Regions from separate parts of the Bradyrhizobium ingae genome, predicted to be linked through region 3. Evidence: predicted binding sites of a transcription regulator. Region 3 holds the regulator's gene; each other region holds the start of a gene.
The links. Region 3 encodes LexA, which represses DNA repair genes until DNA is damaged. Its sites were predicted from a motif close to TGTTCNNNNTGTGTTCNG; they were not measured.
Positions count from the first base shown of each region.

Region 1: ACV1FX_RS11830 (ribonuclease T2 family protein) is a predicted target of LexA. The motif match lies at 5,036-5,053, and genes of this name have one in related genera.
Region 2: ACV1FX_RS18835 (ATP-dependent Clp protease adaptor ClpS) is a predicted target of LexA. The motif match lies at 3,315-3,332, and genes of this name have one in related genera.

Region 1 is NZ_JBVUBB010000006.1:167,367-177,283, forward strand. Features, by position in the region: gene uvrC (excinuclease ABC subunit UvrC) at 1-1,894, opposite strand, end outside; gene ACV1FX_RS11815 (outer membrane protein) at 2,149-2,772, shown strand; gene ACV1FX_RS11820 (cold-shock protein) at 2,845-3,060, opposite strand; gene ACV1FX_RS11825 (23S rRNA (adenine(2030)-N(6))-methyltransferase RlmJ) at 3,311-4,171, opposite strand; gene ACV1FX_RS11830 (ribonuclease T2 family protein) at 4,297-4,989, opposite strand; gene ACV1FX_RS11835 (hypothetical protein) at 5,094-5,561, opposite strand; gene ACV1FX_RS11840 (hypothetical protein) at 5,743-6,048, shown strand; gene ACV1FX_RS11845 (DUF3617 domain-containing protein) at 6,086-6,622, shown strand; gene ACV1FX_RS11850 (ATP-binding protein) at 6,843-8,231, opposite strand; gene ACV1FX_RS11855 (response regulator) at 8,252-8,980, opposite strand; gene ACV1FX_RS11860 (MarR family winged helix-turn-helix transcriptional regulator) at 8,977-9,519, opposite strand; gene ACV1FX_RS11865 (branched-chain amino acid aminotransferase) at 9,863-9,917, shown strand, end outside.
Region 2 is NZ_JBVUBB010000011.1:167,726-177,642, reverse strand. Features, by position in the region: gene ACV1FX_RS18845 (patatin-like phospholipase family protein) at 1-66, shown strand, start outside; gene ACV1FX_RS18840 (GntP family permease) at 70-1,524, shown strand; gene ACV1FX_RS18835 (ATP-dependent Clp protease adaptor ClpS) at 1,561-3,282, opposite strand; gene ACV1FX_RS18830 (MDR family MFS transporter) at 3,388-5,007, opposite strand; gene ACV1FX_RS18825 (HlyD family secretion protein) at 4,949-6,217, opposite strand; gene ACV1FX_RS18820 (TetR/AcrR family transcriptional regulator) at 6,308-6,967, shown strand; gene ACV1FX_RS18815 (enoyl-CoA hydratase) at 7,055-7,825, shown strand; gene ACV1FX_RS18810 (tetratricopeptide repeat protein) at 7,931-9,130, shown strand; gene ACV1FX_RS18805 (dihydrodipicolinate synthase family protein) at 9,350-9,917, shown strand, end outside.
Region 3 is NZ_JBVUBB010000004.1:390,887-400,803, forward strand. Features, by position in the region: gene ACV1FX_RS09040 (HAD family hydrolase) at 1-505, shown strand, start outside; gene ACV1FX_RS09045 (hypothetical protein) at 646-879, shown strand; gene ACV1FX_RS09050 (hypothetical protein) at 981-1,157, opposite strand; gene ACV1FX_RS09055 (molybdopterin molybdotransferase MoeA) at 1,385-2,596, shown strand; gene lexA (transcriptional repressor LexA) at 2,773-3,471, shown strand; gene ACV1FX_RS09065 (hypothetical protein) at 4,060-4,497, shown strand; gene ACV1FX_RS09070 (ComEC/Rec2 family competence protein) at 4,505-6,784, opposite strand; gene ACV1FX_RS09075 (DUF2171 domain-containing protein) at 6,878-7,111, opposite strand; gene ACV1FX_RS09080 (YybH family protein) at 7,220-7,606, opposite strand; gene ACV1FX_RS09085 (glutamine--tRNA ligase/YqeY domain fusion protein) at 7,636-9,315, opposite strand; gene gltX (glutamate--tRNA ligase) at 9,471-9,917, shown strand, end outside.

The sequences.
Region 1 (9,917 bases), on a different contig from region 3:
GCAAACCGGCCTCGCGGATATCCTTCTTGCGCAGCTTGCGGTGCGAACCAATGACGAATCGGTGGGCCTCATCCCGCAGCCGCTGAATGAAATAGAGCACGGGGTCGCGCGGCTCCAGCTTGATGGCCTCGCGGCCGGGCATGAACAGCGTCTCGCGACCGGCATCGCGGTCCGGCCCCTTGGCGACCGACATCAGCGATACCTGGGTCAGACCGAGGCTCTCGAAAATCTCGCGGATAGCGTTCAGCTGGCCGCGGCCGCCATCGATGATCACGAGGTCGGGCCATTGCGGGAAGTCGTCGTCCTTGGTCTTCGCAGTCTCTTCGGGCGGACTGAGCAGCCGCTTGAAGCGGCGCTGCAGGACCTCCCGCATCATCCCATAGTCGTCGCCGGGCGTGAGCCCTTCCGACTTGATGTTGAACTTGCGGTACTGGTTCTTCACGAAGCCGTCGGGCCCCGCGACGATCATGGCGCCGACGGCGTTGGTGCCCTGGATATGGCTGTTGTCGTAGACCTCGATGCGTTTCGGCGGATGGGGCAGGGCAAGGGTCGATGCCATCGCTTCGAGCAGGCGGCCTTGCGTCGCCGTGTCCGCGAGCTTCCGCCCCAGCGCCTCGCGCGCATTGGTCAGCGCGTGGGTGACGAGCTCCTTCTTCTCGCCGCGCTTGGGCGTCGAGACCTCGACCTTGTGGCCGGCCTTGATCGACAGCGCGTTGGCAAGAAGCTCGCTCTCTTCGATCTCATGCGAGAGCAGGACAAGCTTCGGCGGCGGCTTGTCGTCGTAGAACTGCGCAAGGAACGAGCCCAGCACCTCTTCCGGCGTGAACGTCTTCTCCGCGCGGGGGAAATAGGCCCGGTTGCCCCAGTTCTGCCCGGTGCGGAAGAAGAACACCTCGACACAGGAGAAGCCGCCTTCCTGATGGATCGCGAACACGTCGGCTTCTTCCACGGTGCGCGGATTGATGCCTTGCTGCGACTGGATCGCCGACAGCGCGGCGAGGCGGTCGCGATAGAGCGCGGCGCGCTCGAATTCGAGCTCGCCCGAGGCCTTCTCCATCTCGCCCGCCAGCTCCTGCTTCACGGCGTGGCTCTTGCCGGACAGGAAATCGGTCGCTTCGCGCACCAGCGTCGCATAGCCCGGGAAGTCGATCTCGCGGGTGCAGGGACCGGCGCAGCGGCGGATCTGGTGCAACAGGCAGGGCCGGCTGCGGCTTTCGAAAAACGAATCGGTGCAGGAGCGGATCAGGAACGCGCGCTGCAGCGCGGTGATGGTGCGGTTGACGGCGCCCGCGGAGGCGAACGGGCCGAAATAGCGTCCGGGCCGGGTCTGCGCGCCGCGGTGCTTGAGGATCTGCGGCGCCCAATGGTCGCCGGTGATGAGGATGTAGGGAAACGATTTGTCGTCGCGGAGCTGCACGTTGAAGCGCGGCCGGAGCTGCTTGATGAGGTTGGCTTCGAGCAGCAGCGCCTCGGTCTCGGTCGTGGTCGAGACGATCTCGACCGAGACCGTCGCCGCGATCATGCGCAGGATGCGCGCCGGCTGCGGCGCCCCGATGCGCGCGTAGTTGGAAAGGCGCTTTTTGACGTTCTTGGCCTTGCCGACATAGAGCACGTCGTTGTTTGCATTGAGCATGCGGTAGACGCCCGCCGAGGTGGGGGCGAGCCGCACCGCGCGCTCGATGGCGTCATGTCCGGTCGCAAGCGGGCCTTCGCCGACCGCGCCGCTCTCTTCCAGGATGTCCGGCAGCCGCGCCTCGTCCTCGTCGTCGCCGCCACTCGTCGCAGGATCGACGTCGGGCGCGGCCTGCTCCTGCGGCGAGACGTCCGGCAATGTGCCGTGCCGCAGCTTCCGCGCGCGTGCGGTGTCCGGGGTGTCGGAGGAATCGTGGTCCATAATGCGAATTTAGGCGCTGGGCGTGCCGATTTGAAGTTTCACCGGGCCGGCAGAGCGGTCCCTCGCGCGGTGTTCCCGGTAACGCTTCCTTAAGACTGTTAAGCGGGCGGTAACCGCGCTTAACAACCCTTTAACTTAAAACTCTCGATAAATCCTACGCGAAAAGTTCTTGGTTCCGTAACCATGCGGTTTTGCCTTGCGCGGCGGCGCAAGCGGACGGCGATGGCCTTGCGGCAGTTGCGTTGGAGAGTGTGATGAAGGGGCTCGTTTTGGGCGCTGCGGCTCTGGTTGCCGCGGGCTGGAGCGCTTCGGCAGAGGCCGCCGATCTGAATTACGGGCAGCGTGCGCCCTATACCGTCAACCAGCCGCTCAATGCCTATAGCTGGGCCGGGCCGTATCTCGGCGCAAATCTCGGCTACGAATGGGGCTCGGTGAGCAACAATCCCGCCAACCCGGCCGGCTTCGTCGGCGGCATCCAGGCCGGCTACAATTTCCAGAATGGCCCGTGGGTGTTCGGCGTGGAAGGCGATATCCAGGCGACCGGCGCCGACGATACGTTCGCGCCGTGGAAGTTCTCCAATCCCTGGTTCGGCACGGTGCGGGGCCGCGGCGGCTACGCCTTCAACAACATCCTGTTCTACGGCACGGCCGGTCTTGCCTTCGGTGAGCTGCGTGCGGAGACTTTTGGCTGGTCGGAATCGCACACCACGCTGGGCTGGACCGCAGGTGTCGGCGCCGAGTTCGGCATCGCGCAAAACTGGAGCGCCAAGATCGAATATCTCTTCCTCGATCTGTCCTCGAGCCAGTTCGCGATCACCGGCGTATCCAACGGCTATAGCGCCAGCGTCGTGCGCGCAGGCGTGAACTATCACTTCTGATAGCTAAAGAAGAAAATACCGGACCTAAACCTCCCGGCCTCGCGGCCGGGATTTTTTTGCGTCAGTCTTCGCCTAAGAGAGGATCACCAGGTTGACCGCCTTCGGTCCCTTGCCCTTCTTGTCCGGCTCGACTTCGAAAGTGATGCGCTGTCCTTCGGTGAGGTCCTTCAGTCCCGCCCGCTCCACCGCGGTGATGTGAACGAAGACGTCGCGACCGCCATCGTCCGGCTTGATGAAACCGTAACCGCGCTCGCCGTTGAAAAACTTAACCGTGCCCGTCATGGCCATCGGGACTCCTCCCCCGCATTGCTCCTCCGCCGTGATGCAGACACGCATCTCGGCATGACCGGACATACGAGCCCGGGAGCTGGCCACCCTTGGACGGACGTGTCAGTCCGCCTGGATCCTTCTGAGGCCTTCACTCCGCCGCAACCATTCGCGGAAGCGGAACGTAAAGCCAGTCACTGGACACAGCATAATACGGTTCTTTGCAGATTGACTACCGTTCATGCATAGTTTTCCCAATAGGTGTACTACTTTAGGGCTTTGGTACCTCCAGGCGAAAGCGTGCCGCGCCACCCTGGCCGAGCGGCTTTTCAAGCTCCGGCAAGATGGTCTTGAGTTCGCTCTGCAGCGTAAAGGGTGGGTTGACGATCAGAAGCCCTGTCGTGGCGAGTGGTGCCTCGGTACTTTGCGGTGCGACGCTGAATTCGAGCCGCAGGCATTTGCCCTGAGGTTTGGCCGCGGCTGCGGCCTGTGCCACCGCTTGCACGAGCGCATCGGTGGCACGCCTGGACTTGGCGGGATACCAGATCACATAGATGCCGGTCGGCCACTTGGCGAACGCTGCCGAGAAGGCTTCTCCGAGCCTTTCGAATTCGTTCTTGGCCTCGAAGGGCGGGTCGATCAGCACCAGACCGCGCCGCTCTTTCGGCGGCACGAAAGCCGGTAGCGCGATCCAGCCGTCGAGATCGACGACGCGGGCCTGTGTGTCGCGGCGCAGCACATCGATCAGCGCCTTGCGCGCTTTCGGCTCGAGCTCGCAGGCGACGAGACGATCCTGCGGCCGCAACAGTCCACGTGCGATCAGCGGCGATCCGGGATAGGTCTTCAATTCGCCGCGCGGATTGAAGGCGCGGACGATGTCGAGATAGGGCTTTGTGAGAGCGGCGACCTCGTTGGACAGGCGTGCCTGCATGATGCGGGCAATGCCGGTCAGCCATTCGCCGCCGCGCCGTGCCTCGTCGCCCTCGAGGTCGTAGAGGCCGGCGCCGGCATGGGTGTCGATGACGCGGAATGCGGCCGGCTTGTCCTGGAGGTAGGTCAGGATGCGCGCCAGCACGATGTGCTTGATGACGTCGGCAAAGCTGCCGGCATGAAAGGCGTGACGGTAGTTCATCGGAAGATCTGCAGCTCGTTGGAGAGGATGCGCAGCATCTTCTACCCGTCATGGCCGGGCTTGTCCCGGCCATCCACGCGCTTCATCTCGGCGCAAAGCCGGGCATGACGGCAACTTGAGTCCAACTACCCGCCGCGGATCGGCGGCATCGTCACCTGGTCTCGGCGGCAGGCGCGGCGGTCGAGCTCCTCACAGGAGCGGAATTGCAGGTCCTTGTTCAGGCAGATGCGCACCTCCGACAGCCGTGTCCGGTTGCACGTCACCGAAACGGCCGAGCTGCTCAGCCCCGGATTAGCCTTGATGAAGGCCTCCTCGACATCGGCGGGCGCCACGGTCTTGGCCTGCGACAGATCGAGATACTCGGCCGGAATCTTGATGACAGCGCGCGCTTTCCGGATGGTCTCGAAGTAGTTGCGGTCCGACAGCCCCGAGCAGGTGCCGTGCTTGTCCCATTCGTTGAAGATCAGTCCTGGTGCCGGCATCAGGTCGAGCATGGAGGAGACGATGTTGCGGTTCAGCCGCGGCGCCGGCCGCTGGCAATATTCCGGAAAACCGTTCTCATATTGCGGCCACAGCCCGTGCACCACGAAGGCGTAGGGCCGTCCGCCGCACTGGATCTGGGAGCGGCCGCCGCGCTCGGCTGCCTCCTCGCAGAACGACGGCGACCACGACAGCGACAGCACGTAGAAATCGAATTCGCCGGGCGCATTCTGCCGCCTGTCCTGCGCCACCGCGCTGCCTGCGAGCGCAACGAAGCTTGCGGTGAGCGCAAGGGAGATCAGGAAACGGGACAGGGAATGCAATCTGGAATAAAACATGGCGACGCCCTTCAACTAGACTGTGCAAAAGAGCCTAGCAGCCAGCGAGAACATTTCAAGAACAAAATTGGCGCCGCCCGCTTTGGCGCGACGATTCGCCCAGATCAGGGATTTGCCGCCCGGCAGACCGGATTGTAGGCCCAGTTGCGGTCGAGGCCGACCACGCACCATTCGACGCCCTGGCCGAAGCCGGCAAAGCCGCCGTCCTCGATGATCGAGAAATGCACCTTGCGCACCTTGCCGTCGCTGAGCATGGCCTCGCCCGTGCAATAGCGGCGCGGGATGTTGTCGGACTGCCAGGGCCGGAAGGCGGTTTCGTGGATGCCGGCGAAGCCCGTGATCTTCAACGACGAATTCCAGAACGAGCTTTCCTTCTCCCAGAACTGGGTGGCGATCGTCGGCAGCGCCTTGTCGCAATCGGCGACGCGGCCGTCATAGCGCGGCCCATCCAGCCAGAAGTTCAGCTCCAGCGGATTGGCGGCCTTGGCCTCGGTCAGCGACAGCGCCCCCAGAATGAGGCCGAATACCGCGGCAAAGCGGAGCGATTTCAGGGAGGTGGCGAGGTCGCGCATGGGCAATCCAGGAGACATGGTTGCAAGCATCGGACCGTGCCGCGAAGGTGGGGAGAGGTCAAGTGCAGCGCGGCAACACTCGGCGACGAGTTGCACGCAACCTCGTGTCCGGCGGGCGTTCCGTTCTTTTCAGCGCGTCCGCGGCACCGTAAAATGACGCCAGCCAAACGGAGTGACGGGAATGCGAATCATTGCGGCCGCGAGCCTTCTTGCCAGCCTGGTTGTCTCGGGATTGCTGGCGGGCGCGCCCGCGCGCGCCGACATCCTTCCGGTGCCGCCGTTCAAGGGCAACGACACCGGCGGCATCATCGCCTATTCGATGGCGACGCAGGTCGATGCGCGGCAGATCGCAGTCGACCACTGCGCCCGTTACGGCAAGGTGGTGAAATTCCTCGCCGTGCAGCCTTATGACGGCGGCTACATTTCCTTCGCCTGCCGTTGGGTGCCGTATGGCGCAGCCGAACAGCCGCTGCGCACGCTATACTGATCCATTAGACCGCAAGCGACGATCGGGAGCGTGGCGCATGACGCGACAGCCTGTAGTTTTCTGCGCGAGCCTCCTCGCGCTCGCGATGTCGGCGACGACGGCTGCACATGCGGTGGATCTGCCGGTGCGCAAGGCCGGCCTCTGGGAGATGAAGATGCTCCGGTCCGGCGGGGCGATGCCGGAAATGACCATGCAGCACTGCACCGACGAGAACGTCGACAAGGAGATGAACAACAACGTCTCCCCGATGGCCAAGCAGATCTGCGCCAAGCAGGACATCCAGAAGACCGCGACCGGCTATGTCAGCGATTCCGTCTGTAACGTCGCCGGCACCACCACGACCTCGCATGCCGAGATTACCGGCGACTTCAACACCGCCTACACGGTGAAGAGCACCGCGCACATCCAGGGCGGCGTTGCCGGCGCTGCGGGGCGAGACGCGACCACGACGATCGAGGCCAAATGGCTCGGCCCGTGCAAGGCGGACCAGAAGCCCGGCGACATCGTGATGCCCGGCGGCTTCAAGATGAACGTCAAGGACGCCGCGAAGCTGAAGGACCTGCTGCCGAAGTAGGTTGGTGGCCGCAGCGCAGCCGGTGTCTTCGCTCGCGCTGAGAGGATTGGGGTGTGGGGCTGCTTCCGCATTCACGGACAGAGTTGGACTCGCGGCGCGTCCCCGTCACCCGAATTCGATCTGCGATCGAACATAGCCGAAGCTCTGCTTCGGCGTCTCTTACGAACGGCCGCCGAAGGCGGCCTATGCTCTCCCCGCGAGCGGGGCGAGGTAAGAAAGGCTACACCGGTATCCTCACGCTCGCCCGCAAGCCTCCCATCGGACTGTCGCCGAGCGTGATGTCGCCGCCATGCGAGCGCGCGATGTCGCGGGCGATCGCCAGCCCCAGGCCGGTGCCGCCTTCGTCCTGGTTGCGGGCGTTGTCCAGTCGCAGAAACGGCTTGAACACCTCCTCGCGCAGATGCGTGGGGATGCCGGGCCCGTCGTCGTCGATGGTGACGGTGAGATAGCGGTGATCGCGCTGGCCGGTGATGGCGATCGTCTTGCCGTAGCGTGCCGCGTTGGTGACGAGGTTGGCGAGACAGCGTTTGAACGAGGCCGGCTTCACCGTCACCACGGGCAGGCCGTTGAATGCGACAGTCGCGGTGTGGCCGTGGCGCTCGGCATCGCTGCGCAATTCCTCGAGCGCCTGCGCCATGTCGGTCGGCTGCGACTGTTCGCCGGAATCGCCGCGCGCGAAGGCGAGGTAGTCCTCCAGCATCATCGACATCTCGTCGACGTCCTTGCGCATGCCCTCGAGTTCGGGATTGTCGCCGATCAACGCCAGCTCGAGCTTGAAGCGGGTCAGGATGGTGCGCAGATCGTGGCTGACGCCGGCCAGCATCGCGGTGCGCTGCTCGATCGAGCGCTCGACGCGCGATTTCATCTCCAGGAACGCCATTGCGGCGCGCCGCACTTCCCGCGCGCCGCGCGGGCGGAAGTTGGGCGCATCGCGGCCCTTGCCGAAGCTTTCCGCAGCGTCGGCGAGCTTCAGGATCGGTTTGATCTGGTTGCGCAGGAACAAGACCGCGACGATCAGCAGGATCGACGAGGTGCCGACCATCCAGAACAGGAAGATCTCCGAATTCGAAGCATAGGCTGCGCTGCGCTGCGCGAATACGCGCATGATGGCGTCGTCGAGCTGAATGCGGATCTCGACGACGTTGGAGCGGCCGACCGTGTCGATCCAGAACGGGCGCCCGATCTGGCGGCCGAGCTGCACCGAGAGCGTCTGGTCGAGCAGCGAGAAGAACGGCTTCGGCCCTGGCTGCGGCATGTCGCCGGCGGGCAGGAAGTCCACCACGAGGCCGAGGCGCTGCTGGGCGATGCGCCTGATCTGGTCGCGATCCTTGTCCTGCGGATAGCCCTTGTAGACGTCGATCAGCGCGGCGATGTCCTGCACCACCGCGGCCGACAATCTTCGCGTCACCGTGTTCCAGTGCCGCTCCATGAACACGAAGGCGACGACCGATTGCAGCACCACCATCGGCACGATCATGATCAGGAGCGCGCGGGCATAGAGGCCGGTCGGCATCCACCCCTTGAACGCATTGCCCATCCAGCCATTGGCCGCGGAGACGCGGTCGGCGGCGCTCCTCAGCAGCGTCAGGCCGGTGTCGATCGTGCTCATCGGTCGCGCTTCACTGCTGCTTACGGCGAGGCTACCAGCCGGTAGCCGATGCCGCGTACCGCCTGGAGGAACAGGGGATTGGCGGGGTCATTCTCGATCTTGCGGCGCAGGCGGTTGATCTGCACGTCGACGGCGCGCTCGTTGACGCTGCCGTTGCCGGTCAGCGCGGCGCGCGGCACCGTCTCGCCCTGACTGTCTGCCAGGATGCGCAGCATCTCGCGCTCGCGGTCGGTCAGGTGGATGACCTCCTCGCCCTGGCGCAATTCGCCGCGATCGAGATGAAACACGTAAGGGCCGAACGCGATCTTCTCGATCGTGGTGACCTGCGGCGGGGCGGTACGCTTGAGGATGTTGTTGATGCGCAGCGCAAGCTCGCGCGGCTCGAACGGCTTCGCCACATAGTCGTCGGCGCCGATCTGCAGGCCCTCGATACGGGCTTCCGCCTCGTGGCGGGCCGTCAGCATCACGATCGGCACCGAGGATGATGTCCGGATGAAGCGGGCGAGGTCGAAGCCGGTCTCGCCGGGCATCATGACGTCGAGGATCAGCAGATCGAAATGCAGGCCCATGAGCTTGGCGCGGGCATCGCCGGCGCTGGCTGCGGTCGAGACGCGGTAGCCTTCGGCGGCGAGAAAGCGCGACAGAAGATCGCGGATGCGGCGGTCGTCGTCGACGAGGAGGATATGAGGGGCGTCGTCGGCGGGCTCCACCGGCGGACGGGCGAGCGTGGCAGCGAGCGGCACGGTCACTCCTTTGTGGCTTGGTTGACGGTGGCGAAGATCGTCTCCAGCACCTTGTCGGGATCCTCGCGGTCGATCATGGCGCGCAGGAAGCGTTTCACGGTCTCGGCGTCCTGCGGGCCGATCTCGGCGAGCGCCCGGTTGATTCGCGTAGTCTGGAGCCCGGCGAGCTTCTGCACCAGCGTCTCGCCCTTCGGTGTCGCATAGAGCAGGCGCTGACGGCGGTCGTTATCGCCGGTCTTCTGCACGATGTAGCCCTCATCGAGCAACTGCTTGAGCACGCGCCCGAGCGACTGCTTGGTGATGCGCAGGACATCCAGGAGATCGGCGACCTTGAGGCCGGGATAGCGGTAGACGAAATGCATGACGCGGTGATGGGCCCGGCCGAAGCCGAACGCCTCCAGCTCCTGGTCGGGATCGCCGACGAAATCGCGATAGGCGAAGAACAGGAGCTCGATGATATCCCAGCGCAAATTGCCCGCATCGCTGGCCGCCGGCTTGGTTTCGGCAGCGTCGGGGGAGGGGCTCGCTAAATTTATGTCAGGCATATTGACGTATCTTTGGTTCAATGTTACAAAACGATCGATCCGGACGAAATTTTAGATCACTTCGTTCGGGATGACGTTATCCAAAGCGGCCGGGGGAGTGCCGGACAGGCAGCGCCGACCGGACCAGAACTACCGTGCGATTGTCGAGCGGCATATCGGCAAAACATACTGGACTTCCGTCCTCCGCAAAAGCATGTCCTGTCGCGACATGCTGGCCACGGGAAACCGGCCGTAACAAGGCTGGTCACGGTCGGGGTCCAGACCTGGTTAGTTTATCAAGCCCGAAAGAGGCAGGCCGGCGCAATTCCGTGCGCCGATTGCGACAGCGGGAGGCAAGGGAAAAATGAGTCTGAAATTCGAAATCCAGCCTGCCACCAATGCGACCTCCGAGACGGAGC
Region 2 (9,917 bases), on a different contig from region 3:
CGTCACGGCGATGACATCGGCCGGCGTTCGACCGCTGATCTCGACGTTCTCCTGGCGGAGTGTTGAGACGTGGGGCTTCTCGGCATCCTTGTCGGGCTCGGCCTGCTCGTGGTGCTGGCCTTCCGCGGCTGGAGCGTCCTGCTGCTCGCACCGCTCGCGGCGCTCGTCGCCGCAGCCTTTGGCGGTGAGCCGCTGCTCGCCAACCTGACGCAAATATTCATGGCGAGCGCTGCGGGCTTCCTGGCGCAGTTCTTTCCGATCTTCCTGCTCGGTGCGGTGTTCGGCAAGCTGATGGACGACAGCGGCGCGGTGACGGCGGTCGCCGCCTTCATGGCACAGCGGCTCGGCGAACGGCGCGTGATTCTTGCAGTCGTGTTGGCGGGTGCGCTGGTCACCTATGGCGGCGTCAGCCTGTTCGTCGCCTTCTTTGTCATCGTTCCGATGGCGCAGTCGTTGTTCCGCGCGGCCGCCATCCCGCGCCGTTTGATCCCGGCGGCGATCGTGCTGGGCACCTCGAGCTTCACGATGTCGGCTCTGCCCGGCACGCCGTCGATCCAGAACGCGATCCCGATGCCGTTCTTCGGCACGACGCCGTTCGCCGCGCCCGGGCTCGGCATCATCGCCTCGCTCATCATGCTCGGCACCGGCTTGTGGTGGCTGCAGCGGGCGGAAGCCGCGGCCCGTCGCGCCGGCGAGGGTTTTGGCGCGGATGCGCAAGAGCCGGCCGAGGACATTGTCGACGATGAATTGCTGCGCGAGCGTGCCACGCTCGCCCGCGAATTCGATCCAGCGGAGATCCGGCACGGACGTCGCAGCGAAGCACCCTCGCCGGTCTTGAGTGCCATCCTGCCGCTCGTCGTCGTCGTGGCGGTCAATCTCGTGATGTCGCTATTGGTGTTGCCGCGGCTGGATTTCTCGTATCTGGCCGAGCCGCGCTGGGGCGGCACGTCCTTGTCCGCGGTCGCGGGCGTATGGTCGGTCTCGGTCGCGCTCGCCACCGCGATCCTCGTGGCCATTGCCATGAACTGGACGAGGCTGGTCTCGCTCCGGCAGACCATGGATGCCGGCGCCAATGCCTCCGTGCTCCCGGCGCTGAGCGTCGCAAGCCTGGTCGGGTTCGGGGCCGTCATCGCTGCGCTGCCGGCTTTCGAGACGGTGCGCGACTGGGTGCTCGCAATCGAAGGAGGTCCGCTGGTGTCGCTTGCGGTTGCGACCAACATTTTGGCGGCACTGACCGGCTCGGCGTCCGGCGGCCTCACGATCGCACTCGATGCGCTCGGCCAGACCTATGTGGAGATCGCTGCGAAGACCGGTGTCGACCTCGCACTGATGCACCGCGTGGCGGTGATCGGTTCGGGCACGCTCGATATCCTGCCGCACAACGGCGCGGTGGTCAGCCTGCTCGCGATCTGCGGGCTGACCCACCGCGAGAGCTACCGGGATATCGTGATGGTCGGCATCGTCGCATCCCTGCTGGCGCTGGTCGTCGTCATCACGCTGGGTAGCCTCTTGGGATCGTTCTGACGTCTCGCGACCGAAGCTCCAATCGGTGGCGGGGTTTTATCCCGCCGCCATCGCCTGCGCGCCGCCGAGCAATTGCGCATTGAGGCGACCGCCGGAGAACAGCATGTCGTCGATCGCCTCGTTGATGTCGGCGGAGATGACGGAATTGCCGCCGTCGCGCGCGAGACTCGCCTGCGCCAGCCGCCGCATCAACTCCTTGATGAAGGCGCAACTCGTGCCCTCGCTGCGGCGGGCCGCCTCGGTGACGACGGCGTCATCGAGCGGCAGGCCCTTGCCGTAGAGCCGAACCAGCTTGCCGCGGCCGATTTCGTCGGGGAGAGGTACTTCGATCGCCTGGTCGATGCGGCCGGGCCGGCCGGCGAGCGCACCTTCGAGGTCCTCGGGCCGGTTGGTGGTCAGCACGAACAGGATGTCTGCGTCCTCCTTCAGCCCGTCCATCTCGTTGAGCAGCTTGTTCAGCAGGGACTCCTCGCACGGCCCCATGTCATCGCGATCGCGGGCGATGAGATCGACGTCCTCGATCACCACCATCGAGGGTTGGAGGAGGCGTGCCAGGCTCATATAGGCGCCAAGCAGCCCTATCTGTTCCGCGGTAATGAGCAGGGTCGTGTGCCCTGGCAAATGGGTCGCGAGATAGCGGATCGTATGCGTCTTGCCCGTGCCTGGCGGGCCGTACAGCAAAATGCCCTTGCGCGTCGACTGGCCGAGCCGACGCAATTGATCGCGGGTGCCGACGAATCTCAGGACGTTGCGATCAAGCAGTCGCAAGGTCTGCTCGGGCAGGATCACCTCGCCGCGTGCGACCGGCGGCAGGCGGTGTACGGTGATGCCGCGCGAGCGGCCGCGATAGTCGCGGTCGGCGTCGAGCGAGAGGATCTTGCCGCGATAGGTGCGCGCGGCCTGCACGGCCTGCTCCAGCTCGCCGAAGCATCGCTGGACGAGGACGGCACCCGCGGCGCCCGTGGGCACGGCGATTTCGATCCGGATCCCGGACTCACGGCCGTATTCGTGATGTGCGCAGAGCAGTACCGCGTAGCGGAGGTCGCCTTGCGTGCACAGCCACAGACCGTTATCAAGGCACTTGACCGGATTCTTCTCGCCAATGTCGACATCGAAATACTGGAGCGGCGCAAGTGCCTGCGCGTGGCGACCGTCGCGCACGAGCCGTGCAATCGACAACGTCTCGTAGCGTTGCTCGTCATTGATGCCGAACAGCCGGCCGGCGGAGCTGAAGAGTTGATCGATGGCCGCCTGGACGTCTGCGCGCATGTGTCCCGGAAATTGGCGGACCGTGGTGACGAGCTTGCTGCGTGGCACACCGGCAAAATGCCGGTCCAGAACCTCGCAGGCATACTCGAATTCCTCTTCTGGCTCACTGCTCGTGTTGACCGCGGCACGCATGCATTCGCTGCACAGCCAGATCGAGCGGCTGCCGAGCCGCACATCGGTGTGCGCCTCGGGTTTGCCGCAAAGCTCGCAAGTCGACTTGACCGGCTCGAGTGTGATCCGTAGGCCGTGACCTGCAAATTGAATGTGCTGGAGCGCGGATTTGAGCAACGCATCGGCGACGGATCGCGGGTAGGGACCGCAACCGACTCGCTGCTCCCGCTCAATCCGGGTCGTCAACGCGACCGCGTCGCGCTCCGACTTGCCGAAAACCCGGCGCAGCAACTCGATCACAAATTCTTCCGGCGTATCTTCGTCGTCGTGAATTACAAGCTGGGCCGGCCCGCTATCGCTGTGCATATCACTCATCATGAAATTAACTCGTGCTACAACTTGTACTTGAATGGAACAAAGAAAGAACACAAAAAGTGGCGGCCGTCAAGCGCGACGGCCGCTCAAAAAACGGACGATCAAGGCCTAGTGCGCCGGCCCGCCCGCTGCCTTGACCTGCCGCGTCAACAGCACGGCGATCGCGGCCAGCACCAGCACCACGCCGATTACGGCGAACGTGTCGGAAAAGCCCATCACCAGGGCCTGACGCTTGACCAGCTTGCCGAGCGCGATGACGGCCTGCTCATGAGCCGCGTTCGGGTCGGGCACGCCGTGGCCGATGAAATAGTTCGTGAGCTGCGCGATGCGTCCGCGGACCTCTTCGCGACCGAGCGTCACCGACTGGCCGATAACGTTGGAGTGGAACTGCTCGCGCTTGGTGACGATGGTCGCGAGCACGGCGGTGCCGATCGCGCCGCCGAGGTTGCGCATCATGTTGGAGATGCCGGAGGCTGCGGGCGCATCCTGCGGCGCGACGCTGCCGAGGCTGAGGGCGGAGAGCGGCGCCAGCGTCAGCGCCTGGCCGATCGCCCGCACGACGTTGGGCGCGAAGAACTGATCGCCCGCATAGTCGAGCGACATCATGATGTTCATGAAGGAGCTCGTGGCGAACAGCAAGAGGCCGACGGTTGCGATATAGCGGGCGTCGAAGCGCTGCATCAGCTTCGGCACCAGAGGAATCAAGAGAAGCTGCGGCAGGCCGGTCCAGGCCAGCACGTTGCCGATCTGCTCCGCATTGTAGCCCTGCACCTGGCCAAGATACGCCGGCAGCAGATAGACCGAGCCGAACAGGGCGAAGCCGAGGAAGACCGCGGCGATCGTGCCGACGCCGAAATTCCATTGCGTCAGCAGCCGCAGGCGCAACAGCGGCTTCTCCACGACCAGCTCGTTGTAGATGAACAGCGCGAGGCTGACGGCGGCGACAATGGCAAGTCGCACGATGAAGGGCGAGCCGAACCAGTCATCCTTGTTGCCCTCCTCGAGCACGGCCTGGAGCGAGGCGAGGCCGACCGCCATGGTGGCGATGCCGAACCAGTCGCCTTCGCGCAGCAGGCCTAGCTGAAGGGGCTGGCGCTCCAGCGTGAAGAACAGCATGGTGACCATGGCCGCGGTCGGCACGACATTGACGAAGAAGATGGTCTGCCAACCATAATTCTCGGTGAGATAGCCGCCGATGGTCGGGCCGATCGCAGGCGCAAAGGTCACGGCGAGCGAGAACATCGCAAGGCCAATCGGCTGTTGTCCCTTGGGCAGCTTGGTGAAGACGAGCGTGAAGGCCATCGGGATCAGCACGCCGCCGAAGAAGCCCTGCAAGCCGCGCATTGCGATCATCGAGGGCAGGTCGTGGGTGAAGGCGCAGGCGACGGAGAATGCCGCAAACAGCGTCGCAAAGCTCAGGATAATGTTGCGGAACGAGAACACGCGCGACAGATAGTCGGTGAGCGGGATGACGATGATCTCGCCGATCAGATAGGACGTCGAGATCCAGGAGCCGTTGTCGACGCCGGTGCCGATGCCGCCCTCGATGTTGAGCAGCGAGGCGTTGGTGATCTGGATGTTCAGGATCGCCATGAAGGCGCCGATCATCGCCGCGAAGACGGCGATCCAGATCGTGGCGCTGGCGCGGTTCGGGTCGGTGGCGACGCGATCAGGCGTCGCGGCCGGAATCGAGCGTGCGGGTGCCGGGATTGTGAGGCTGTTGGACATGGCGCGACCCTCCGGAGGTCTGGTTTGCCTTGGTCTGATTAGTCTTGGGGACACTGGCTGCCAACGCGGCGGGCGCGCTGGAACGCGTCGCAATCCTGGGGATCACCGACATGCCCGGACGCAGCGCGATCGACGGCGCGTTCTCGTTGTCGAGCGCGATCCTGACCGGGATGCGCTGAACCACCTTCGTGAAGTTGCCGGTGGCGTTGTCGGGCGGCAGCAGCGCGAACTCCTGGCCGCTCGCGGGTGCGATGGAATCGACATGGCCGTGCACGACCTGGCCCGGGAACATGTCGACCTCGATGTCGACGGTCTGGCCGGCATGCACGTTGGTGAGCTGGGTCTCCTTGAAGTTGGCGACCACATAGGCGCCGTCGGCCGGCACGATCGACATCAACTGCGTGCCGGCCTGCACGAACTGGCCGACGCGAAGCGTGCGGTTGCCGACCACGCCGTCGATCGGGGAGACGATCATCGTGTAGCCGAGATTGAGCTCGGCCTGGCGCTGCACGGCTTCCGCGCGAGCGAGGGCGGCCCTGGCCTGCACGATCTCGGCCTTCAGCAGATCGACCTGCTTGAGGGCGGAGGCAAGATTGGCGGTGTCGCGCTCGATCGCGGCGTTCGCGCCGGCATCGCGCGCCTGCGCCTGCTGCGCATTCTGCACGCTGCCGAAGCCCGACGCAGCGAGGTCGGTGTAGCGCTTGTTCTCCTGGCTCGCGAAGGTCTTGGTTGCGGTGTCGACGTCGATGGTCGCCCTGGCGGCCGCGATCACCGCCTGCTGAACTTCGAGCTGCGCCTCCTTGCTCGTGATGGTCGCGTGCGCGGCGGCCACGTCCGCGCGGGCCTGGTCGAGCGCGACCTTGAAGTCACGGTCGTCGATCCGGGCCAGCACCTGCCCCGCCTTCACTTGCTCGTTATCGGCGACCGCGACCGCGACGAGGTAGCCGCTGACCTTCGGCGCGATGGTGGTGTTGTCGGCCTTCACATAGGCGTCATCGGTGGAGACGAGGAAGCGGCCCACCGTCCAGTAATCGTAACCGTACCAGCTCGCGCCGGCCAGCGCGGCAGCCGCGGCGCCGGCCAGCAACAGCTTGCGAAGGTTGAGCTTTCTGGCGCGGACGGGCGCCGTTTCGGCAGGCAGCAGGCCCTCCGGCACGCCGGCCGGAATCCCTATGGCTTCGATTTTCGATGGGCTGGTGTGGGCGGTCATGGAGGGCTCCCTGATTTAGGAAACTTGACGGTTTCCAAAATAGGACTAACTTGAAAACTGTCAATGGAATGACAGGCATCATCTAAAAACATGGCTCAGGAAAAATCTTCCGGCGAATGCCGCTCCCGTGGACGGCCGCCACTGCGCGACGACGCCGAGACGCGTCGGATCATCTTCGACGCCGCACGGCACGCTTTTGCCGAGAATGGCTACGCCGCCACCAGCACCGAGGAGCTGGCCCGCCGCGCCGGCATTTCCACCAAAACTCTCTATCGTCTGTTTCCGGCCAAGGCGGCGCTGTTCGAGGCCATGGTTGCCGACCGGCTCGACCGGCAGCTCTCCGACGTCCAGCTCAAGGGCATCGATCACGCCGACATTGCCGAGGCTCTTTCCACGGCGCTGCTCGCCTGCGCCGACCTCGCGCTCGATCCGGAGGTCGTCGCTCTGCAACGCATCGTGCTCCAGGAATCTGCCGCGTTTCCGGACCTTGCCGTCGCCTTCTATCGCAATGGCATTGCGCGCACGGCGGCTGCGCTGGCGCGCTGGCTCCGCGTCCAGGTGAAGGCGGACCGCCTCGTGCTTGACAATGTGGAGGAGGCCGCGGGCATGCTGATAGGCATGGCCGTCTCGGCGCCGCAGCGCGCCGCGATCTATGGTGGCGTGCCGCTGCCACCGCGCAAGGAGATCGAGCGCCGCGTCCGCACCGCCGCCGCTCTTTTCCTGGACGGCTGTCGCGCCCCGGCGACGTGACGCCCTACACAACTTTACAGGCTCGCGGCCTCAAGAGTATTCAGACCAAATTTTCTTGCGCAACAGATGACTGAGAGGAGCCGTCCCATGACGGAGCATGTCCGGACCGAGACGACCAATGGCGTGCTGACGCTGACCCTCGCGCGCCCCGACAAGAAGAACGCGCTGACAGATGCGATGTACGGCAAGCTCGCCGATGCCATCGAGGGCGCCGAGACCGATCCGTCGGCCCGCGTGCTGTTGATCCGTGGTGAGGGTGACATGTTCACGGCCGGCAACGATGTCGGCGAGTTTGCTGCCGTTGCTACGGGCAAATCCGAGGGCAGCCGCAACGTCATCAGGTTCATCCAGTCGCTGGCGCGCTGCACGCGCCCGCTGGTCGCGGCCGTCCAGGGCCGCGCCGTCGGCGTTGGCACCACCATGCTCCTGCATTGCGATCTCGTCGTGCTCGCCGACGATGCGCTGCTGTCGACGCCCTTCGTCAGCCTGGCGCTGGTGCCGGAGGCCGCTTCGAGCCTGTTGATGCCGCTGCGCATCGGTCACGTCCGTGCCTACGAGATGTTCGCGCTCGGCGAGGCCGTGCCGGCGAAGACCGCGCTCGAATGGGGCCTTGCCAACCGCGTCGTGGCGCTCGACAAGCTCGACGCCGAGGCCGCCGCGCTCGCGCAGCGCCTCGCAATGCAGCCTGCCGGTGCGCTGATCGCGACCAAGCGGCTGATGCGCAACGGTGAAGCGCTGGTTGCCCAGATGACGGTCGAAGGCGAGCAGTTCGCTCAGCGCCTGCGCACCGCCGAGGCCCGCGAGGCCTTCACGGCGTTCGCCGAGCGCCGGCCGGCCGATTTCACCAAGGTCGCGTGACGTCGGCTCTGACAGGAGCGTGGCCTTAGGCCGCCATCCGTCTGATCTGATTGAACGAAATGGCTCCCGCACGCGACGAACGGGCATCTAGCCTATGCGGGACCGATGTTGGCATTGCGGATGATGGGTCTGGTCGTGGTGCTCGCTGTGGCGGGGCCGCCGGGCCATGCCCAGTCGCGCGAAGTGAAGTGTCTCGGCGATACCGACCGGCCGCTCAGCGAGCAGCTTGCCGCCTGCACCAAGGCGATCGATGCGGGCGCCTTCACGGGGCACGACCTCGCCGTCGCCCTGTTCAATCGGGGCGTCGTCCGGACGATGAGCGGCGACCTCGACCATGCGCGCCCGGACTTCGATCTGGCCATCCTGACGGATCCCAGCTTCGGCTCGGCCTTCAACGGACGCGGGAATTTTTATCGGCTCAGGGGCGATCTTGACCACGCGCTGTCCGATTTCGAGCAGGCCATTCGTCTTGACCCCAGCGATGCCGAAGCCGTCAACAATCGTGGCACGATCCACATGATGAAGGGCGATCCCGATCGGGCGCTCGCCGACTACGAGACGGCGATCCGCCTCAATCCCAAATACGCCATGGCGGTCGCCAATCGCGGCAAGACCTATCAGGCGAAAGGCGATCTGGAGCACGCTCTCGCCGATTATGGCGAAGCGATCCGGATCGATCCGGCCTATGGCAGCGCCTATGAGAGCCGCGGGAGCATCTATGGCGCCAAGGGTGAACAGGACCGCGCGATTGCTGACTACAACGATGCCATTCGCATCAACCCGAAATCATCGCATGCCTTCTACAACCGCGGCAGTGCCTACTTGATGAAGAACGAACCGGATCGCGCGCTGCCGGACTTTGACGCGGCCATCCGACTCGATCCGACCGACGTCATGAGTCTGCTCAACCGCGGCCTCGTCTACCAGAAGAAGGGCGACCTTGATCGCAGCATCGCGGATTACAGCGCAGCGCTCCGCCTCGATCCCGATGAGGTCTACGCGCTGAACAATCGCGGCATTGCCTGGCGCGACAAGGGCGCTTTCGATCGTGCGATCGCCGACTACGATCAGGCGATCCGACTCGAGCCCGAATTCGTCACGGCCTATTACGGCCGCGGCCGCGCCTTCCAGGACAAGCACGAGCTCGACCGCGCCATCGCGAATTACGACAAGGCGCTCGAACTGCTGCCGACCTACGCGCTTGCGTTGCATTGGCGCGGCGTGGCCAAGCGGGAGAAGGGCGATGTGGCCGGCGGCGATGCGGACATCGCCGCCGCGAAGAAGCTCGAGCCCGATCGGCGCTAGGCCGGCCTCGCGACGTCGGCCGATGCCGACCGCCTTCGCGGCGCGGTGGAAGCCCCCGGTACCGGTCGATCGGCGTAACCCACCAGAACTGAAGTTCCCGCTGCAATCGGCATTGCCGCAGGTGCGCGACCGCGCTAAATGGTAGCGGTACCATTCGCCCGCGGCCGCGCGGGCGGCCCGCCAGAAAGTCGCGGCGAGAACACCAGGGAGTCAGTTTCGATGTCGGCCACGCCCCAAACCAAAGCCCAGCGTCCGTACCGGGGTGTCTTCCCAGTCGCACCGACCATCTTCAATGAGCGTGGCGAACTGGATCTCGAAGGCCAGCGCCGCTGCATCGACTTCATGATCGATGCCGGTTCGAACGGCATCTGCATCCTGGCCAACTTCTCCGAGCAGTTCGTGCTGACCGACGCCGAGCGCGAGACCGTGATGCATGCCGTGCTGGAGCACGTCGCCGGCCGCGTCCCCGTCATCGTCACCACCACCCATTTCTCGTCGGCCGTGTGCGCCGCCCGCAGCAAGCAGGCGGAGGCCGCCGGCGCCGCCATGGTGATGGTGATGCCGCCCTATCACGGCGCGACTTTCCGGGTGCCCGAAAAGGGCATCGTCGAGTTCTTCAAGGCGCTGTCGGCGGCGATCGAGATTCCGATCATGATCCAGGACGCGCCGGTCGCGGGCACGCCGCTGTCGGTCGAACTGCTGGCACGGCTGGCGCGGGAGTTTTCCAATATCCGCTACTTCAAGATCGAGGTCCCCGGCGCTGCCGCAAAGCTGCGCGGCCTGATCG
Region 3 (9,917 bases):
GGCCATCGTCGCGCGCTATGTGCGGGACAGCGAAGCCTATCGGCTGCACGAGGTCGGCAAGATCAGCGACGAGGCCTATTTCGACTCGCTGCGGCGCTCGCTCGAGATCGAAATCTCCGACGCTCAGTTCCTGGAGGGGTGGAATGCGATCTTCGCGGGCGAGATGCCCGACATCGCAAACCTGTTGCCGCGTGCCGCGAAGCACATGCCGCTCTACGTTTTCTCCAACACCAATCGGCCGCATGTGGAATATTTCTCGAAGGAGTATGCCGACCTGCTTGGCCATTTCCGCGAGCTCTATCTGTCCTCCAGCATCGGCCTGCGCAAACCCGATGCGGAAGCCTTCGACCATGTCGTTGCCGCGATCGGCGTACCGGCGCAGCGAATCGTGTTCTTCGACGATCTCGCGGAAAACGTCGAAGGCGCGCGGGCACGAGGGCTGACCGCAGTTCACGTGACGTCGCCTCGCGACGTCAGTGAGGCGCTGAAGGCCCTGGGACTGTGAAAAGAACGCCCATATTGCCGCGGTAGCTCAGAACTCGGTTCCATGCGCCTCGAGGAACTTTTCGAGTAAAATGTGGAACCAACTCACTCTGTGTATTTTTGTACAGAGTTCCCGGAACGGATCAGCGCGTCGAGAGTCATATGCCCGTTGGGATTCTCTACAACGGACGCGTGATCGTGTTGGGCAAGACCTACTTCAACAAGCAAGCCTCCATCCTTCTCAAGTTCGCCAAGTCAACGTCGAACTCACAGCTCTCCGCCAAGCTGGTCAGCAAGGCGGCGGATCTCAAATCGCAGGGTGATCCCCTGCCCGAGACGGATCACAGCCTGAAGGCGCCGGACGTCGATCCGGACAATAAAACGGGAGCCACCTGATGCTAGCCGTGAGCCTGGTCGTCGCAGTGGCATGTCTGGCCACCGTCATTCCGGTCTTTTTCGTCATCGAGACGATCGCGCGGCGACCAAGGTAAGCACACTCAACTGCGCTTGGGTTGGGGCCGATCGAGACGCTGCCGTTGTGCGCGCATCCGGTTCGTCTTCTCCTTGAGCGCTTCGATCTCCTCGTCAAGCTTTGCGCTCCTCGATTTCGGCGGCTCATCGCCGCGCAGCTTCTCGAGCGCCTTTTCAACCGACAGCTTTGAAGTCTCTGCCATCAGGGTTCTCCCGGACGTCTCCTGACGCGCCTTCATGCAGTGGCGCTCAACAAGTCTGAGCCCGAAGCGGGACGGCACGATATTGTCCCAAAGGGCACCTCGGCCTCTGCTGCCGGAGGGATAATTCGTCTCCGCCTCCGGATCCCCCTCCTTTTGCCTCGATGCGCGCACTCGGCTAGAACGCAACGCGACCTGTCATTATTATTCTCCCAGCAGGAGTTTTGCCCGTGGCCCTGATGCCGGTGTCCGACGCGCTTGCCGCGGTGCTTGCGGGCGTCGCGCCCGTGGCGGAGGAGATGGTCGCGCTGGATGCGGCCTACCATCGCGTGCTGGCGCACGACGTCGCGGCGCGGCGTACGCAGCCGCCGCAGGCGATGTCGGCGATGGACGGCTATGCGGTGCGCGCGGCCGATGCGGCAGCGGCAGGCGCAGAGCTCACCGTGATCGGCGAGGTCGCGGCCGGGCGGCCGTTCGCGGGATCGGTTGGCCCTGGAGAGGCGGTGCGGATATTCACCGGCGGCGTGGTGCCCGACGGCGCGGATGCGGTGGTGATTCAGGAGGACACGGTCGCTGACGGCAAGCGCGTCACGATCAAGGAGGCAGCGATCGCCGGACGGCACATCCGTCCCGCCGGCGTCGACTTCCGCGAGGGCGACGTGCTCCTGCGACAGGGAGCCAGGCTGACCGAACGCGACCTCTCACTGGCCGCCGGCATGAACCATCCGGAGCTTGCCGTCCGCCGCCGGCCAAGGGTCGCGCTTCTCGCGACCGGCGACGAGCTGGTGATGCCGGGCTCGACGCCGGCCGCGGGCCAGATCGTTTTTTCCAACGGCTACGCCCTGCACGCGCTGGCGCGGGCCGAGGGCGCAGAAACGATCGATCTCGGCATTGCCGCCGATACCGTTGCGGCGACCACCGCCGGCATCCGCCGGGCCCGCGAGAGCGGCGCCGACATCCTGATCACGACCGGCGGGGCTTCTGTCGGTGACCACGATCTGGTCAGGCCGGCGCTTCAAGCCGAAGGCTTCGAGATGGCGTTCTGGAAAATCGCGATGCGGCCAGGCAAGCCGATGATGCACGGCCATCTCGGCGCGATGCGGGTGATCGGCCTGCCCGGCAATCCGGTCTCGTCCTATGTCTGCGGCTTCCTGTTCATGGTGCCCTTGATTCGCGCTCTTGCTGGCCGCTCTCGCGTTCATCACCGCCGCGAGCGCGCCGTGCTCGGGCGCGACGTCGGGCCTAACGACGTCCGCGAGGATTACTTGCGCGCCCGGCTCGAGGAGCGCGAGGACGGCACGCTCGTGGCCGTTCCCGTCAACCACCAGGACTCCTCGCTGCTTGCGAATCTCGCTATGGCACAGGGACTTCTCGTGCGGGCGCCGTTCGCACCGAAAGCCGAAGCAGGCACGCCTTGCGAGGTGTTGCGGCTTCCCGTGTGAACGCAATCTGATTCGTCCGTGGCGCGAACCTTGGCGGCGTTCACACAAAATTAAGTGGTTGCGGAACACATATCGAACATATAGTGTCCGTTCATGATTTGTTTCGAGCATCTAGCGGGTTCTGCTGAATCTTGCGTCTCGGAATCGAACGACGTCAACCGGGGGACTTGGTCAAGATGTTAACGCGCAAACAATACGAGCTTCTGCGGTTCATCAGTGAGCGCCTCAAGGAAAGCGGCGTGCCGCCCTCCTTCGACGAAATGAAGGACGCGCTCGATCTGCGCTCGAAGTCGGGCATCCACCGCCTGATCACCGCGCTGGAAGAGCGCGGCTTCATCCGCCGCCTACCCAACCGCGCGCGCGCCATCGAGGTCATCAAGCTGCCCGAACTTCAGGCCGCAGGTGCCGGCCGCCGCGGCTTCACGCCGAGCGTCATCGAAGGCAATCTCGGCAAGGTACGAAGCACAAGCGCTCCGGTTGACGACGGCGAGCGTCCGGTCGCCGTGCCCGTGATGGGACGGATCGCGGCCGGCACGCCGATCGAGGCCTTACAGACCCGCAGCCACACCATCAGCGTCCCTCCGGACATGCTCGGCTCGGGCGAGCACTACGCGCTCGAAGTACGCGGCGACTCGATGGTCGACGCCGGGATCCTGGATGGCGACATGGCGCTGATCCAGCGTAACGAGACTGCCGATACCGGCGACATCGTCGTGGCACTGATCGACGACGAGGAAGCGACGCTGAAGCGCTTCCGCCGCCGCGGCGCGTCGATCGCGCTGGAGCCCGCCAACACCGCCTATGAGGTGCGCATCCTGCCGCCGAACCGGGTGAAGATTCAGGGCAAGCTGATCGGCCTGTACCGGAAGTACTGACTGCCCTCTCCGGCGGCCGGCCGGTGATCGATCGACAAGACGGCGCGGATGGATTGTCCGCTCCGCGACGACGGCGTTTTCGTTTCTCCACGCGATTGTCACGCGCCTGCGCAGAGCTAGATCCTCGAGCACCGCAGGCGCGAAGGCGCTGTTTATGATGCAGGGAAACAGCCCGGCGATAGAGATTTTGAGCGTGATCTCGGCGGCCTTGATCGCTCGACATCCACGAGCGACGCAGCGCAACACCACCATTCCGTCCGCAAGACGGAGCACGCGGCGACCAGTGCGCCATGCCGCAACGCCAACAATGCGATCGCACCTGCGCCGCAGGGCGAGCTGTCCTTCTTCGGGGTACTCCGCTCCTGCCGGCCGCTGATGAAAACTCGTGCGAGTGAATGGTGTGAACCAAGATAGACTAGTAGCGAGAGGCTTTGTTCCTGGTTTGCCGGGAAAGATAAAGTGATCGGGCGGCGCGCAGTCGGGCCGCAGATTTGCCCACAAACGCGATACACTCGAAGGCTTCCACTCTGATAGAGGCCTGCGCCTCCGGGGGGCGCGGACCGGCTATCTCGCATGAGGAGCACTTCGATGTGTGACTACAGCCTGCATGCCGTTGCGACCCGCCCCGCTCAAGTCGGCGAGACGATCGTCACGACAACCTTCCGCGGCACCTCGACGCGTGGATTTGCGTCGGAGCGCGATCTCTCGGTTGCCGTCTGCCTCCTGCCCGGCACCGAGCTCGCCTTCGCCGACAACGTCCGCTACGACAATCGCTGGATCTGGACGCGCACCGTCAATTCGCGCGTCGGCAAATTCGGCAAGGTTGATCCGCACATTCCCGATCGTCATCATGATGCGATCGAATTCCCAGACGGCAACTACGTGCTGGTGACGCAGCTCGTCGAAGGACAGCGTGCCACGGTTCTGCAGTTGCCGGTGACGCAGCCGCTCGGCGAGAAGACAGAGCAGCCCGCCGTCGAACAGCACACGACCCCGACGCCCACGACGCGCCTGCCGATCGGCTGACGCGTCTTCATTCCTCGGCCTGCAGGTCGGCCTCCGACGGCGTAGCATCTTTGCTGCGCGGAGTGGCCGGCCGCGGTGCGAGGTTGAGCTCGAAATCGCTATCGCCGGCCCCAGCCGGCGACCAAGGGCGGTTTGCGCCCCTTGCTTTCACCGTTTGCAACGTGAAACCGTCGCCCTCGCGCGAGAGCGCAAGGGCACCTTGTGTCTTCAGGCGGTCGCGATCCACGACCATCGCCGCGCAATCGATTGCTGCAGGCTTTGCAGTCACGACCAGCGCGGCGCGGCTGCAATCATCCGCCAGCGCATCGACACGCAGCGGGAGCGCAACCAGACGACCATCGGCGAGTGACGCCACGCAGCCGGCCTCGTCGCATGAGACACCGTCGGTGAGCGACGCATCAGTCACACTGCGCGGATCGGCATCGGCCGCAAGCCATTCCTTGAGAAGAAAATTGTCCTTGCCGGTTCGGATCAGGTGCAGCTGGCCGTCCCTGCCGCGCACCGCGACGCTGTGGCCGTCGCCTGCAATCAGAACGTCGGGCTGGCGCACGTGCAGCGCCCAGCCAATTGCAAGCGCCAGCACGATGGCGCCCGTCCAGCGCAGTGGCGTGCGCAACAGGCCCACCACGATAAGGCCGAAGCTGGCGGCAATCAGCGGACCGGTCCCGAACGCGGTGACGCGGCCAACCGCGCCCGGCAATGCCGCGACCCAGCGCGTCACAACGACCATCCAGTCGATGCCGATCCCCATCAGCCACCAGAACACGCCATCCAGCCCGAACGGCGCTGCCATCAAGCCGAGCAGGCCGGCGGGCATCACCAACGCGGAAACCACCGGCATCGCCGCGAGATTGGCGAGCACGCCGTAGGGCGTGACGCGGTGGAAATGAAAGGCTGCATAGGGCGTGGTCGCAAGCCCTGCGATCAGCGAGGCCATCAGCAGCATGACGAGCTCGCGGCCACCCCAGAGCGCGATACGCGCAGTCGTGGAATGATCCGGCGAGGCCAACAGGTTCGGCATGCCGATCTGCACCATAGCGACCAGACCAAGCGTTGCCACAAACGACATCTGGAAGCTCGGATGCACCAGGGCCTCCGGCGCGACCGCGAGCACGATCATCGCGGCAACGGCGAGCGTGCGAAAAGTGATGGCGCGGCGATCGACTATCACCGCGATCAGCACCACCGCCGTCATGAAGAACGATCTTTGGGTCGCGACCTCGGCGCCGGACAACAGCAGGTAAAACGCGGCGGCGACGAGCGCTGCCGCGGCCGACCATTTCTTGATCGGGTAGCCCACCGCAAATCCCGGGATCAGCGCCAGCAGCGCGCGCAGGGCGAAGAACACGACGCCGGCGACGACTGCCATGTGATAGCCGGAGATCGACAGCACGTGCCCCAGGCCCGAGATGAACATGGCGTCGTTGACGGGCTCGGTGATTGCGTCGCGCCGCCCGGTGAGGAGCGCGGTGGCGATCGCACGATTGTCGCCGTCGAGCGTGGCGCGGATGCGCGCGTCGATCGCATCGCGCAGGCCCTGCATCATCGCGGCATAGCGCAGCCGCAAGCCGCCGACCTCGGGCGCTGCGGCGACCGTGATCGCGCCCATCGCAAAGCCGGACGCGCCGATGCCCTGAAAAAACATGTCGCGCCCGAAATCATAGCTGCCGGGCCGTAAGGGAGCGAGCGGCGGCATCAGGCGCGCCTTGAGTTGCACGAAGCTGCCGACCTCCGGCGCTGTGCCCTTGCGCACCGACAGCCGCACACGCTCGAGCTGGACATCGCCGCGCGGCGCCTCCATCGCGGTCACCCGCAGCACGAAGCGGTCGGTCCGCTCACGGATATCGCGCGTCTCGACGAAGCCGGACAGCGCCACCGAATAGAGCGGCTTTGCGAGCACGGTGTGCGCGATGCGCGCGGTCTTCCAGGTCGCGGTCGCAAAACCCGCGGCGATCGCAGCGATCATGATGGCGGGTGCGAACAACCGGCTCCGCCGCAACAGCACGGCACCCGCCATGAGCACCAGCGCCGTGATTGCGGCGACCCAGAGCACGGGTTCGTGGTCGGCGGCAAAATAGAGAGCAATCCCGGTACCAAAGGCCACGGGGACCCATGGCAGCAACCGCCCCGCGCCGGCTTCCGCCTCGGCCCATCCGCGCAACGTCTCGGCCAGCGACGACCACGCGCCAAAGCCTGCCGGCACAAGGCCGCCAGCCGAAGCGGCACGGCCCACAGGCCATGTCCCGGCAATCCCTTGCGAGCGGTGTGGCCGGGAAGGCTCCGCCATTCCTACACCTTACGATACGCGACGGCTGCGGAAGCTATCGGAAGGTGTGGGGATGCGAATAGCGGAACGGAAAGGGAACCGGCCTAAGGACCGCTACTTTTCCTCTTCCATCGTCACCGCCACCGCCGCCTTGGCCGAGAGGCGGACCTTGTTGCCCTCGACATCGGCCACGAGCCCCTTGTCGATGAAATGATGATGGCCCTTGTGGCTGCCCTCGCCGCTGTCCTTCCTGGTCAGCTTGATGCGGTTGCCCTCGACACGGTCGACGGTGCCGATATGAACGCCGTCGGCGCCGATCACTTCCATATGCTCTGCGATGTTCTGCATGGTGGGATCCTCGTTGGACCCAAACAACGCCGGGAGGGCGAGGTTCGTTTCTCTGGCCAAAATGACGATGCCGTGGCCAAAATGACGATGCCGTGCACGCCACGCTTGTCAGATCAGCGGCGCACGCGAGGAGGCGTGGTGATTGACTATTTTCCAGTCATCCTGCTCACGAATGATGACCCAGCTCATCTTGACCGAAAAATCCGGACGTTCCCCGGCAAGATCGAAGGAGACGATTGCGGCCATGTTGATCAGGTCCGGACTGACCCGAGCCGCCCGCACTTCGGAAAAGGCCGCACTCGGCGAACGCCAGCGCGGCAGGCCGTTGAAATAATCGGCGACAGCATCCCTGCCCCGATAGAGCCGTGGATTGGAGCCGAAGAAAAAGGCGCTTCTCGAATACAGCGACGACAGCGCCGCCGCATCCAACGTTGCGAAGCCGGCGGACCATTTCGCGATGATGGCGGAAACGATGGCGTCGGCTTCCTCCTGCATGCGTCAGCTCCGTCCTTGCCGGCCTTTTCTCAGCCCTTGGCGACTTCCTTCGCAAACGTGTCGCGCAGGCCGATGGTCCGCGAAAATACCGGCTTGCCCGGCGTCGAATCCTTGTCGCGCACGAAGTAGCCCTGCCGCTCGAACTGCATCGGCTCGGTCGCGTTGCTCTCGGCAACCGACGCCTCGATCCGCGCATCGGGAAGGATCTCCAGCGACTGCGGGTTGAGATCGGCGGCAAAATTGGCAGCGTTCGGGCTCGGGTTCGAGAACAGCTGGTTGTAGATTCGGATCTCCGCGGGCACCGACTGCGCCGCCGGCAGCCAGTGCATCGTCGCCTTCACCTTGCGGCCGTCGGGCGCGTTGCCGCCCTTGGTCAGGGGATCATAGGTGCAGCGGAGCTCGATCACCTCGCCGGCATCGTTCTTGATCACGCCGGTGCACTTGATGAAATAGGCGTAGCGCAGCCGCACCTCATTGCCCGGCGACAGGCGGAAGAACTTTTTCGGCGGGTTCTCCATGAAGTCGTCGCGCTCGATATAGATCTCGCGAGAGAACGCGATCTTTCGCGTGCCGGCGGACGGATCGTCGGGATGGTTGATCGCCTCGAGCTCCTCGACCTGCCCTTCCGGATAGTTCTCGATCACGACCTTCAGCGGCCGCAGCACCGCCATGCGCCGCTGCGACGTGCGGTTCAGCTCCTCGCGAATGCAGAATTCGAGCATGCCGACGTCGACCACGCTGTTGGCCTTCGCTACACCGATGCGCTTGACGAATTCGCGTAGCGCCGCCGGCGGCACGCCACGGCGGCGCAGGCCTGCCATGGTCGGCATGCGCGGATCGTCCCAGCCCGCGACATGGCCGTCGCGCACGAGCTGGGTCAGCACGCGCTTCGACAGCACAGTGTAGGTGAGGTTCAGCCGCGCGAATTCGTACTGATGCGGCTCCGAGGGCACCGGCAGCTTCTCGATGAACCAATCGTAGAGCGGACGGTGATTTTCGAACTCGAGCGTGCAGATCGAATGGGTGATGCCCTCGATCGCATCCGACTGGCCGTGCGCGTAGTCGTAGCTCGGATAGATGCACCATTTGTCGCCGGTGCGCGGATGATGCGCATGCAGGATGCGGTACATCACGGGATCGCGCAGATTGATGTTCGGCGAGGCCATGTCGATCTTGGCCCGCAGCACCCGCGCGCCGTTCGGGAATTCGCCGGCCTTCATGCGGCGAAACAGGTCGAGGTTCTCATCGATCATGCGATCGCGGAACGGCGAGTTCTTGCCGGGCTCGGTCAGCGTGCCGCGGGAGCTGCGGATTTCGTCCTGGGTCTGGTCGTCGACATAGGCAAGACCGTCGCGGATCAGCTTCTCGGCCCATTCGTAGAGGCGGTCGAAATAGTCCGAGGCATAGAACAGGTTCTTGCCCCAATCGAAGCCGAGCCAATGGACGTCGGCCTGGATGGAGTCGATGTATTCCTGTTCCTCCTTGACCGGATTGGTGTCGTCGAAGCGCAGGTTGCAGCGGCCGCGAAACTCCTCGGCAATGCCGAAATTGAGTGCAATCGACTTGGCATGGCCGATATGCAGGTAACCGTTCGGCTCCGGCGGGAACCGGGTCACGATCTCCTTGTACTTGGCCGCATCGAGATCGGACTGGACGATGTCACGAATGAAATCGCGCCCCGCCTCAGTCGCCACCGGTTCTGTCGTCATTCCGAAAATCCTGTAGGGAAATCAGCGGTCCTTCTGCCAGTTTCGGAAGGCTGAGCCAAGCCCTCAGCCCGGTCCGAAACGGTCCGCCGGCAGGCTTTAGTTATGCACCGTTCCTGCTATACACCACGGCCTCCAATGCATAGGCCGTTCCACTCATGACCGATTCCGTCGTCACGCGCTTCGCCCCCTCGCCGACCGGCTTCCTCCATATCGGGGGCGCCCGCACGGCGCTGTTCAACTGGCTCTATGCGAAGAAGCACGGCGGCAAGATGCTGCTTCGGATCGAGGACACCGACCGCGAGCGCTCCACCGAGGCGGCTATCGGCGCCATTCTCGACGGGCTGAAATGGCTGGAGCTCGGCTGGGATGGCGACGTCATCTACCAGTTCAGCCGCGCCGCACGCCACCGCGAGGTGGCCGAGCAGCTGCTCGCGGACGGCAAGGCCTATCACTGCTACGCCACCGCCGAGGAGCTCGCCGCAATGCGCGAGAAGGCGCGCGCCGAGGGCCGCACGCGCCTCTACGACGGAATGTGGCGCGACCGCGATCCGGCAACCGCGCCAGGCAACGTCAAGCCGACGATCCGGCTGCGCGCGCCCCAG